3 regions of the Marinobacter suaedae genome follow, and region 1 is predicted to be linked to each of the others. Evidence: predicted binding sites of a transcription regulator. Region 1 holds the regulator's gene; each other region holds the start of a gene.
The links. Region 1 encodes sigma-54, which starts transcription at its own class of promoters, with help from an activator protein. Its sites were predicted from a motif close to ANTGGCATNNANNTTGCTNT; they were not measured.
Positions count from the first base shown of each region.

Region 2: a site for sigma-54 is predicted at 1,783-1,802, ahead of QVZ43_RS13775 (sigma 54-interacting transcriptional regulator). Genes of this name have one in related genera too.
Region 3: a site for sigma-54 is predicted at 2,013-2,032, ahead of QVZ43_RS08575 (PEP-CTERM sorting domain-containing protein). Genes of this name have one in related genera too.

Region 1 is NZ_JAUMIS010000001.1:344,192-348,384, forward strand. It holds gene lptC (LPS export ABC transporter periplasmic protein LptC) at 1-155, shown strand, start outside; gene lptA (lipopolysaccharide transport periplasmic protein LptA) at 139-696, shown strand; gene lptB (LPS export ABC transporter ATP-binding protein) at 674-1,399, shown strand; gene QVZ43_RS01495 (RNA polymerase factor sigma-54) at 1,555-3,084, shown strand; gene hpf (ribosome hibernation promoting factor) at 3,197-3,505, shown strand; gene ptsN (PTS IIA-like nitrogen regulatory protein PtsN) at 3,590-4,060, shown strand; gene rapZ (RNase adapter RapZ) at 4,091-4,193, shown strand, end outside.
Region 2 is NZ_JAUMIS010000002.1:1,084,893-1,089,085, reverse strand. It holds gene QVZ43_RS13775 (sigma 54-interacting transcriptional regulator) at 1-1,745, opposite strand, end outside; gene QVZ43_RS13770 (ABC transporter substrate-binding protein) at 2,068-3,486, shown strand; gene ntrB (nitrate ABC transporter permease) at 3,489-4,193, shown strand, end outside.
Region 3 is NZ_JAUMIS010000001.1:1,879,628-1,883,820, reverse strand. It holds gene QVZ43_RS08580 (hypothetical protein) at 167-886, shown strand; gene QVZ43_RS08575 (PEP-CTERM sorting domain-containing protein) at 1,303-1,896, opposite strand; gene QVZ43_RS08570 (PEP-CTERM sorting domain-containing protein) at 3,009-3,779, shown strand.

The DNA of each region.
Region 1 (4,193 bases):
TGGACAACGATCTTGGTATTGTTTACACCGATGCGCCGGTCACCATAGCCGACAAAACCGGTGTGACCCGCGCAAATGGCATGCAAGCATGGATCGACGAACGTATTGTGGAACTCAAATCCCAGGTGGAAGGACGTTATGAAACTGGCAAATAAGCGGCTCCGAGGGGCGCTGGCAACCACTCTTTTGCTGACACTCGCAGGCCCTGCTGCCGCCTTCACCCTGGACTCCGACGAGCCCATCACCGTCAGCGCCGACAGCGCCCGACTGGATGACGGGCAAGGCATCGCAGAATACAACGGCGCCGTGGAACTGATTCAGGGCAAGACCCGACTGACCGCAGACAAAGTGATGCTCTACCGCTCCGGAGACGACCTCAACCGGGTGGAAGCCACCGGCAGCCCGGCCCGATACCAGCAGCCCGCCCGGGACGGCTCGGGCGAAACCGACGCAAGGGCACTCAGCATTACCTGGTCTGCCACGGACAATCAGCTTACGTTCGAACGGGAAGCCGTGATCCAGCAAAACGGGAACCTGTTCCGAGGCGACGTCATTCATTATGATACCGTCCGTCGAGTCGTCACCGCCGAGGGTGGCGCCGAGACCACGACAGGCGGCGGGCGCGTCGAAATGATTATTCAGCCACGTAGCACCAGCAACAGACAGGGATCCGATGGCAGTTCTGAGAGCCAGTAATCTGGCGAAAAGCTACAAACAGAAAAAAGTGGTGATTGACGTCTCGCTGGAAATTCGCAGCGGCGAGATCGTCGGCCTCCTGGGGCCGAACGGCGCGGGCAAAACGACCTGTTTTTACATGATCGTGGGCCTCGTGCCCGCCGACCGGGGCCGAATCGCCATTGATGGCCAAAACATCACACCGTTGCCCATGCACGGACGCGCGCGAAAAGGTATTGGATACCTGCCGCAGGAGGCATCCGTGTTTCGCAAGCTGTCGGTCCGGGACAACATCATGGCCATCCTGGAAACCCGCAAACGGTTGAGCCGCAGCGAGCGTGAACACAAACTGGAAGAACTGCTGGAAGAGTTCCACATCACCCACATTCGGGACAGCGTTGGCATGGCCCTTTCCGGGGGCGAACGCCGACGCGTGGAGATCGCCCGGGCGCTGGCCATGGAGCCCGCCTTTATTCTGCTTGATGAGCCCTTTGCCGGGGTCGACCCCATCTCCGTGAGTGACATAAAGCACATCATCCGCCACCTCAGGGACAAAGGCATTGGCGTGCTGATCACCGACCATAACGTCCGGGAAACACTGGACATCTGTGAAACCGCCTACATCGTATCGGGCGGCCATATCATTGCCTCTGGAAACGCCGAGAGCATTCTCGCCAACCAGCAGGTGAAGGAAGTCTATCTGGGCGATGAATTCCGCCTGTGACTCATGGCATCCAATTGTTTTGGTACTCGCTACCAAGTAAACTCGGCAAAGAACTTGCTAGACCGCGTACTCTGCAAACGCTGGTCGTGTATAGATTTTTACGACACATTCCGTAATCGCGTGAGCTGATGAGTAACGGATCCTGAACCATGGTGATGAAAGCCTCTTTACAGTTAAAGCTGGGTCAAAGCCTGACCATGACGCCCCAGCTTCAACAGGCGATCCGGCTACTACAGCTATCTACCCTCGATCTCCAGCAAGAGATCCAGCAGGCTCTGGAATCCAACCCCATGCTGGAGACGTCGGAAGATGACGAACAGCATCCGGACACCGCCAGCAACGACGCTGACAATTCCCAAAACGATACCGAAGCTGACGTTACGGCAGACGCCTCGTCCGAGGCTGAGCAAGACTGGGACGAACCCGATCCCGGCCCCGACTGGTCGACCGAAAACGAGGCTCCCGACAACATTCCGGATGACCTGCCCGTCGACACAGCCTGGGACGATATCTACCAGTCTGCCCCAGCACCCGCTGCCCGAAACGACGACGAAAACGATCACGACTTCGAGACACGAAACTCGCCCACAGAAACCCTGCAGGATCACCTTGAGTGGCAGCTCAACCTCACCCCACTGAGTGAAAGGGACAGCGCTGTAGCCCACGCACTGTTGGATGCCGTGGATGACCGCGGCTACGTCACCAGCCCACTGGAAGAAATTCACGCCGGCCTGCTGGAAGAGGAAGACGAGGACCCACTGGAACTGGACGAAGTGGAAGCGGTTCTGCATCGCCTGCAGCATTTCGATCCGCCCGGCGTATTTGCCCGCGACCTTCAGGAATGCCTGCTGATCCAGCTGAACCAGCTTCCGCCCGAAACCCCCTGGCTCGCCCAGGCCCGTCTGGTGATTACTCACTACATCAACCTGCTTGGCAATCGGGATTACGCACAACTGCTGCGCAGGAGCCGGCTGAAAGAGGACCAACTTCGGGAAGTATTGGCGCTCATTACCAATCTGAATCCACGCCCCGGCGATTCCATTGACCGGGCGGAACCGGATTATGTGATTCCAGACGTAATTGTCAGGAAACACAGCGGTCGCTGGCGCGTGGAGCTTAACCCTGAAATCGCACCGCGCATCCGCGTCAATGCAAGCTATGCTTCCCTTATAAAGCGAGCGGACAGCAGTGCTGACAACACCTACCTCCGGGATCAGCTGCAAGAGGCCAAATGGTTCATCAAAAGCCTGCAAAGCCGGAACGAAACCTTGCTGAAGGTCGCCACGCGCATTGTGGAGCACCAACAAGGCTTTCTCGATCAGGGCGAAGAGGCCATGAAACCTCTGATCCTGTCAGACATTGCGCAGGCCGTCGAAATGCATGAATCGACGATTTCCAGGGTGACGACGCAAAAATATATGCACACCCCACGGGGCATTTTCGAACTCAAGTACTTCTTCTCCAGCCATGTCAGTACCGATGAGGGTGGGGAGTGTTCTTCGACCGCCATCCGTGCAATGATCAAGAAACTGATTGCTGCAGAAACACCGAAAAAGCCGTTGAGCGATAGTAAAATTGCGGCCATGCTAGGAGAACAGGGCATCAGGGTGGCGCGACGCACGGTAGCCAAGTACCGGGAGGCCATGCATATTCCGCCGTCCAACGAGCGAAAACGACTGGTTTAGGGGCATTCGGTCTGCAAGGGCAGCCCCTGAACATTTCTGCTGGTGCAGAACACCGCACCAGCGCTCAGCCCGGCCCCAGTTTGGGCCGGCATGATGACAACAGGAGACGCCTATGCAACTCAACATTTCAGGCCATCATGTAGAACTGACTCCCGCACTGAAGGATTACGTTTCAGAGAAATTCGAAAAACTGGAACGGCACTTTGACCACATCAACAATTGCCAGGTCACTCTGGAGGTGGAAAAGGTGCGCCAGCTGGCGGAAGCAACCATGCATGTGGTTGGCGGTGAAATTCACGCAAAGGCTGAAAACGAGGACATGTACGCGGCAATCGATGCCCTGATCGATAAGCTTGACCGCCAGATCCTCAAGCACAAGGAAAAGAACGTAGACCGTAAGCACGGTAACGGCTCCCGGTAGCGACCGGATCCGTGAACAACAGCGAATCGCGCTGCGGCCAGGGTATCCTGCCGCAGCTTTTTTTAACCGACATGCAGTCGATCCATGAGCGACACATCCCTGACAATCGATAACATCCTTTTGCCCGAACTTTCCCTGTGCAGGATTCCTGCATCGAGCAAGAAACGGGTACTGGAGTCTATTGCCGAGCAAATTCACCAGCACGACGCCACGCTCAACGCAACGCAGATTTTCAACAACCTGGTGGCACGGGAGCGCCTTGGCAGCACCGGCATTGGCCAGGGCATCGCCATTCCCCACTGCCGACTGGAAGGCCTCGATCATGTCATCGGTGTTCTGGTAACACTGGAACAAAGCATTGATTTCGACGCCATCGACAACCAGCCTGTCGATCTGGTTTTTGCCCTGATCGTGCCAAAGGAAGCAACCAGCGAGCACCTCGAACTGCTGAGCCAGCTGGCGGAGAAGTTCAACGATCGTGCATTTTGCGACCGGCTTCGCCAGTGCGAAGCGTCCGGCACCCTCTACCAGCACATGACCGCCGGAAACCCGTAATCATTCATCGACAGGGGAGGCTGAGAAACCATGAAACTGATTATCGTCAGTGGCAGGTCTGGTTCCGGTAAAAGTACAGCGCTCCATGTACTGGAAGATCTCGGCTACTACTGCATCGACAACTTGCCAATCG
Region 2 (4,193 bases), on a different contig from region 1:
CTGAAATGTCTGGCAGGGATGGGCGTGGTCGAGCCTCTGGATGCAGAATCCCCCCCTGTGCCGGAAAGCTCGACATCCAGTTTGGTGTCACCGGTGATCACCTGTCGTTCGATCACGTTTTCCAGTTCCCGCACGTTGCCCGGCCAGCTGTAGGTGGACAGCAACTCGACATCCCGCTGGCGGAGTTGGAAGTAGGGGCGGTTGAACTTCTGGCTGGCGCGGTTGACGAATTCCTGGGCGAGCAGCGGGATGTCCTCCACCCGCCGGCGCAGCGGTACGGATTCGATGGGGAAGACGTTCAGGCGGAAATACAGGTCTTCCCGGAAGGTACGCTCCCGAATTTCGGCTTTGAGGTCCCGGTTGGTGGCGGCGATTACCCGAACATCCACGGCCCGGGTGCGGTTTTCGCCCACTCGTTCGAACTGCTGATCCTGCAAAACCCGGAGCAACTTGCCCTGAAGTTCGATGGGAATCTCGCCAACCTCGTCCAGGAACAGGGTGCCGCCATCCGCCAGTTCGAACCGGCCGATCCGGTCGCTGACAGCCCCGGTAAAGGCACCCTTGATGTGGCCGAAGAATTCGCTTTCAAACAGGTCCTTGGGAATGGCGGCACAGTTCACCCGGATCAGCGGGCGGTCCCGCCGTTCGCTGGCCTGATGGATAGCGCGGGCGATCAGTTCCTTGCCGGTGCCGGACTCGCCGGTAATCAGCACGTTGGCATCGGTGGGCGCCACCAGACCAATGCGCCGGACAATGCCCTTGATGGCCTCGCTCTGACCCACCAGTTCGTGGAAATGATGCTCGGCACTCAGTTCTTCCTGCAGATAGGCATTTTCCATCTCCAGCCGGCGCTTGAGGCTCTCCACTTCCTCCAGCGCCTGCTTCAGCTCGTCCCGGGCCTGCAGGCGAGCAGAGATGTCCCGGAACACCACCACTGCGCCGATGGGGTGACCGCTGTCCAGAATAGGGGTACTGGTGTATTCCACGGGGAACCCCGTGCCATCCTTGCGCCAGAAATAGTCCTCATCCACACGCCGGACGGCGGCTTCACGGAAGGCCCCGTAGATTGGGCAATCTTTGAGTGGGTACAGAGAACCGTCCTCGTGCGAGTGGTGAGCGACCCTGTGCATCACCCGTCCCATCAGTTCGTCGGCACGCCATCCGAGCATACGTTCAGCGGCCGGATTCACGAACGTGGTCCGGCCTTCCGCGTCGACACCGTAAATGCCTTCACCCACCGCATGGAGTATGAGCTGGTTTTCCCGCTCCATGTCCCGGAAAAGTTCTTCCACCCGACGCCATTCCAGCAGTCCGCCCTGATGGTAGCGATTGACCTCGTGGCGTTCCCTGAGGTTCCGAAGCTGCTGGCAATCCCGCAGCAGGAGCAGAACGGTCAGGGCCTCGGCGTCTCCGGTCCTTGAGGCGGAGATCTCCAGGTCCACGGAGTGCCCGTCCCGGTGGCGAAGGCTGAAGTCTCGGCTCCAGCTTAGGTTGCGGAACAGGGTTTCTTCGGTGAATGCGATCAGCGCCGGACGTTGCCCCGGAAATAGCCGGGTACAGGCGCTTCCGATCAACGACTGTCGGTCCACTCCGGCGAGTCGGGCCGCCGGATTGTTGGCAGCGAGAATCCGGTCAGCGCCTGCGTCTACCAGCAGAGCGGCTTCTGGCAGTTGTTCAATCCATTCGGCGGATTGGGCGGCGGGTTCGGGGTTACTGATGCGTTGGCTCGGCAGCGTAGGATCCATTCCATTTCTTCCCTGATCATTATTGGCTGCAGTAAATGAAACAAAGGCTGTGCCAACTATGAGATTTCGTTTCTGGATTGACGAGATTTCGTTTTCTACGAAATGTCGTAGTTCGGTCGCAATAGGGTGGTATGGATAAAGTCAATAAAAAACATATGGTTGTAGAATTTATCGGGTGGTGGCACGAACTCTGCGTTAGTGGGATTCAGAAGGAACGCCGAAAGGTTTTGGCGGGCGAGCCCTGAATCAGGTTTTGGGGCAAACATCGCCAGTTGCACCAAGACAGCGCAAAACATGACCGAAATGACAAAGGAGCGTGCCCATGACCATGAAAAGCCTTGGAAACCCGTTCGACGGTGATCAGTCCCTGATTCATTCAAAAGCCTGCGAATGCCCGACCTGCCAGCCGGGAACCAGTTCAAGCCTGTTGAGCCCTGCCGTCCAGAAAGTTCAGGAAGCGAAGTCGTCCGATGCACCCGACGATTCGGAGGCCATGCTGGATCGGGCCATTGAGAGTGCGGTAGTTCGCTCGGTGTTTGGCCACAACGACTTTAATCGCCGCAGCTTCATGAAGATGATGGGGGCGGGTTCGGCCGCTGCGCTGCTGGGCAGCGTCTTTCCGATGGATAAGGCCAAGGCGGCGGTCAAAGAGTCCATGGGCAAGCTGGAGAAAACCAAGCTCAACGTTGGGTTTGTACCCATCACCTGTGCGACTCCCATCATCATGGCCCACCCCATGGGCTTCTATGAGCGTTACGGGCTGGATGTCACGGTGACCAAAACCGCTGGCTGGGCGGTAGCCCGGGACAAATCCCTGGCCGGCGAATACGATGCCTCACACATGCTCACGCCGATGCCCCTGGCGATGACCATGGGCGCCGGGTCCACTCCCGAGCCTTACATCATGCCAGCAGTTGAGAACATCAATGGTCAGGCCATCGTGTTACATGTAGACCACAAGGACAAGCGCGACCCGAAGGACTGGAAAGGCTTCAAGTTCGGTGTGCCGTTCGAGTACTCCATGCACAATTTCCTGTTGCGCTATTACCTGGCCGAGAACGGGGTGGATCCCGATAAAGACGTGCAGATCCGTGTGGTTCCGCCACCCGAAATGGTCGCCAACCTGCGTGCCGGAAACCTGGATGGTTACCTGTCACCAGACCCATTCAACCAGCGTGCGGTATGGGAGAAAGTGGGCTTCATCCACATCCTCACCAAGGACATCTGGGAAGGCCACCCCTGCTGTGCCTTCGCCTGCAGCCAGAAGTTTGCGACCGAGAACCCGAATACCTACGGCGCACTGCTTCGTTCGATCATCGACGCGACCCAATACTCCCAGAACACCGACAACCGCAAGGAAATTGCCGAGGCCATTGCGCCCAAGAACTACCTGAACCAGCCGGTGCCGGTGATACAGCAAGTGCTTACCGGTTACTACGCGGACGGGCTGGGCGAGGTGCAGAACGTTCCGGACCGTATCGATTTTGATCCGTTCCCGTGGCATTCCATGGGCGTCTGGATACTGACCCAGATGAAACGCTGGGGCTATATCGAGGGTGATGTGGACTACAAGGCCATTGCCGAACAGGTCTACCTGGCGGGTGAAACCGGCAAGCTGATGCAGGAAATGGGCTATTCCGCACCGAGCGAAACCTACAAGAATCACACCATCATGGGTAAGACGTTCGATCCGACCAAGCCGGAAGAGTATGCCCGCAGCTTCGCCATCGGGAGGGTGTGACCATGGCCTCCCTGAACGTTCGGGCTGCCGTGGTGTCGATCACGTTCCTTATTCTGGTGCTGGGTATGTGGGAGATGTCTGCCCAGGCACCGGAAGCGGAAACGGCAATGACCGAGTACGAGCGTCTCATGGGTGGGGCCGACCAGGAATCCCGGGTTCCACCGCCTTCGAAGGTCATTGCACTGGCGTGGGAGGAGTTGTCCAACCCCTTCTATGACGCCGGTGCCAATGACAAGGGCATTGGTATTCAGCTCGCCTACTCCATCTATCGGGTGCTGACTGGCTATCTGGCGGCCATGGCCATTGCGCTGCCGGTCGGGTTCCTGATTGGTATGTCGCCGCTGATGTACAAGGCGCTGAATCCCTACATTCAGGTTCTGCGGCCGATCTCGCCGCTGGCCTGGATGCCGCTGGCGTTGTTCATCATCCAGGATTCCGACGCCTCGGCCATCTTTGTGATTTTTATCTGCTCCATCTGGCCCATGTTGCTGAACACCGCCTTCGGTGTCGCCAACGTGCGGGAGGACTGGATCAACGTGGCGCGAACTCATGAACTGGGGCCACTGCGCACCGCGCTGACCGTGATCCTGCCGGCCGCCGCACCCACAATTCTGACCGGCATGCGCATCTCTATCGGTATTGCCTGGCTGGTGATCGTGGCTGCCGAAATGCTCGTGGGGGGAACCGGTATTGGTTACTACGTGTGG
Region 3 (4,193 bases), 1.5 Mb from region 1:
GATCTTATGTCGAGTATTTATACGGTTTAAAAGTCCACCTACTACTGTTCCGATGGTTAAACCTAAAAATACAGACACTTAAAAAGTGTCACGCTAGTCGGCACGATTCGTGCTCAACAAACTTCAACCACTCAATCGCTACGCAATCAGAAATAAGGACATTTCTATGACGATCCGCTTCTTGCTTTCTGGTCTAGCCGTCCTGCTACTAACCTTTTGTTCGACAGCGTTTGCAATACCGCTCACATATGAACTAGAAGATTCGCATGTTGAACTATACGGTGGGGGTTTAGAAGAAGTAACAACCATCGTTCAAATTAATGGTATAAGAGTCAACCAATCACACTACTCAGTCACTTTCGATGGTCGCGCAAGCTGCATCAGTGTATTCGATGGTTGCGATAACCCAGACGATGACTTTGCATTTCAGACCGAAGAGGATGCTAGATCCGCGTCGAAGGCACTATGGTACGTGGTAGATAGCATTACTTTCTCGCTGGGTTCGGGTTTTAATTGCTTTGGTCGTATCTGGCATGTTAGCCAAACCGATTGCCTTGTCATCACACCGTACGGCTTGGAGGAGAGACAAGTGAGCTGGGCAGATGACCCCGTTCCATTCTTGCTTCATGGTGCGTTAAACATAGGGGTAGGAGGAGATCCGAGGGTTATTGACCGGGTCAGCGTATCAACTAGCAGTGACTGGTTTGTTGACCAGGATGCATATCAGTACATTAATGCAGCTTATCCTGATCCCTTCGTTTATGCGAAGTGGACTCGTATAACCCCACCTTTCTATGTAGACGAGACATCTCTTTATAGCCTGCTGGTGCTCAGCCTTAGCATGATGCTGTTCGCTAGATACAGAAAAAGGGATTCCACTACGTAGGCGGCTCGACACTAATAACTCCAGCGAACATCACCTCTAACCGTGATGCCCCGGAAAAAAGACATAGCGACCGAATGTGTTAGCCGGTCAGAAATGGGGGTATATAAGGGGGTACATAAAAACCACCAAAAAACCAAATACCTATTTTTCATATAGTTAAGAATTAAATTCGGTGGAAGCTGGGCCCACCATTTCAAACTCCCAAACCCATTTTTGGCAACATCCAGAGACGGTCCACAGTCTCACCGGCTCAGCCACCGATAGGGCAAAGCCCTTTAGTGCAGCTTTGGCTGGAACCTCGCCCCAACCCCAAAAGACTTATCTTTATCCTGACGCGAACATTAGTGAGAAATCACCGGGCAACAAAAAAGCCCCGGCGAAACCGGGGCTTTCCAGCAGCCTTTGTGCAAATGGGATCAGCTGACTTTGCGGCGTGCAACACCCAGACCAACCAACCCCAACCCCAGGAGAACCAACGAGCCGGGCTCAGGCACTGACACATCTGTTCCCAGCGGGGCAATGTGACTGATAACCCACTGGCTATCACCAGGGTCCGGCAGGTTCAGACCCGCAGGTAAGAGTGACGTATCAAATACCGCCCAGCCCCGATTAAATTCGTTTTCCAACAGAGCCCAGACACCAGATTTTTTCAACAGGATATACTGTGACTCGTAAGAGAGTTCAAACGCATAAATCGAGGACTCACCATCCACCAGTAATGCTTCTTGATCTGGAACCTTATTGGCCTCTACATAGGTTGTTGGGCCCACACCATCCTCGGCGAGCAGATTGTTTACCCAACACAACTCGGATGCGTGCCCACTCCCTGAAGGGCCACTGGTACAGGCGCCATCCGGGTTTTCATTCAGGTTGTCGGTATACCCGATCAGCCCGTCCAACTCACCTACATCCACGCCATCAAGCATATACGCCGAAGCTCCGCTGGCCATTATCATTGATACAGCCACTGCTGCGGACTGAATAAGCGTCTTCATCACTTTTTCCCCCATCCTAGGGATTCTTATGTTCCTTGCCTTTTTCAAACGGGCGACGAAATCTCTCCGTACACACCACTTTCACCGCATCGATAAAGAAAAAAGCATCTAAACTCGCACTCGCCTTTCCGAATACAAATTTGATGCCAACAAAAATAAACCCTATTTAAAGCAGAACTCTATATATCTAGACACCGGACCTCATCGAATAACATGTATTATTTTGCAACACCCAGTAAAGCCGCCCGAAAGCGGGTAGCGGCATATAATAGTCCGAACGACCTTAAACACACCGGCTGCTAAATTTCCCACCCCGAAGCCATTCTTTTGTGACGCTCTCGAGCGATCCGTACGTCATAAGACTACGACAAGGAACAACGCAGCCACGCGAAGTGGCGGCCAAACTCGAGCCTGGGAGACACCCGGCCATGTAAAAAATGCTGACGTTTTATCCACAACATCCCAAGAATCCTCAACTTTTTAAGGGGGAACATCTTTAAACCTGTGATAAGCCTGGACCGCTCAGGCAGGGGCCGAAAGAAAGCAATGGCTGTCTCGCAATGGCCCGGTCTTGATAAGGTCGGGGCAAGGCAAGGCACTCATTTCAGTAGAGCAAGGAATAGGCACAGGCCGGGCCTGTGATGCAAGTTGCGAAAGATTCAACTGTTTTTCATTGATACCTATATTTTTGGTCCGATGGGTTCGAGTCTTCTTCGACTCCCTCCCTAGACCTTCGCGAAGAACCGGAAAGTTCCGGCGCTCCGCGCTGAATTCGCTCGGCCATTACCGCTTCCAGTCACTGTCGATCATTTTTACATCCCAGAAAGTGACGGAATATTTCACAGCAATTTTAAGAAGCATTTAACAAATCGGTTATTGACATGTATTGACATAATATCCTGTTTTTTTTCGGAGTAATTTTCTCTGTGCAGGAAGAAAAATTACATCTTTGGAACCAACATGTACTGGCACGATCTCTGCTCATATTCTTTGGCAGTACCTGCTTCTAGGACGGTACGCCATCAAGGCACCAGCCTCCAGTAGCGAAACCAGGGGCTCAGGGAAGGTCACTTTGTTCTTAGAGAGGATGCCGTTACGCCCCGATTAATTGAACGCAGGTGGTGAATGTGGAAAGGGAATTGAAAGGAGTTGGTGTCAGTGCGGTGACCATTCTGCTTTTGATCCCATACGCAGACCTGAATTCACACTTCTACAGAAGAGTGCAAACGATGTTCAAGAAAATTCTACCCATGTTGGCCTTCCTTGCTTTTGCAGGAACGGCGTACGCAGTTCCCACGACCTTCAACTTCTCGTGCGACGGCACCGTAGACCCTGCTAATTGCGCCGGGGATGAAGGCGGTTCGATTACTATCGATTACTTCGCTAATGGAGGAGGTGGCTATACATATGAAATTGAAATTGACAATGTCTCGATAGACGCACTCGTTACCGGTTTTGGCTTTGATTTCACGCCGGATTTCGTGTTTTCAAACATGTCAAATTTCTATATCGAGCGTTTAGAGGCTGACGGAACCACTTACACAGATGTTACCAGTAACTGGAATGTCTCGGAGGGTACTCAGAGCGTCAGCAATGGTTCGTCTTTCAACGGTATTTTTCTCGACTTCATTGACTTCGATGCTGCACAGACAGGCAACGTTAACAACTACGCTGTCGCCAACTTTGGAGTTTTGGACGGTTTTGCCAGTTTCGACTATACGGAGGTGTTGACAGTTGATGGAGCCCTCATGCGACTGCAGCGGTCTGGAGACCAGCTCGATGGCAGCCTCAAACTCGTTGACCTGGATACACCGCCGAGAAACGTACCTGAGCCGGGCACTCTTGGACTGTTAGGATTGGCTCTCGCTGCACTTGGTTTCAGACGGCGTCTTTTTTAACCGAGCCTAGGGGACACAAGGTGAATTTTGGCCCCGCAAAGCGGGGCCTTTTAAAGCCTGAACTCACTTCTCAGAGCAATCAGCCTCTAACACGACCTTCGGAGCCGAGAATCTAATCGTGTCAGTATTTTTTACAGCCTGACACGAAGCTCTATCGTCAAATGCTTGCGCTAATGGCGATAGCCCGGCCAGCTCCACCGAGTCAACTGGCTCAAATTGGTATGAAAACAAATATGAGCTCTCTGACGCGCTTCAAGCATCCGATTTAGCTGAGCTTCATTGCGGGTGTCAAGAAGCCCCGCTTCCAGTTCCCAAACCTTGTCCGATGGCCCTGACGCCCCCCCTTTCTCTTGATATCAAGCATCCCTGCGTTCGACTGACCGTGCCGTAAGTTTTACTGGCACTGTGCCCGAC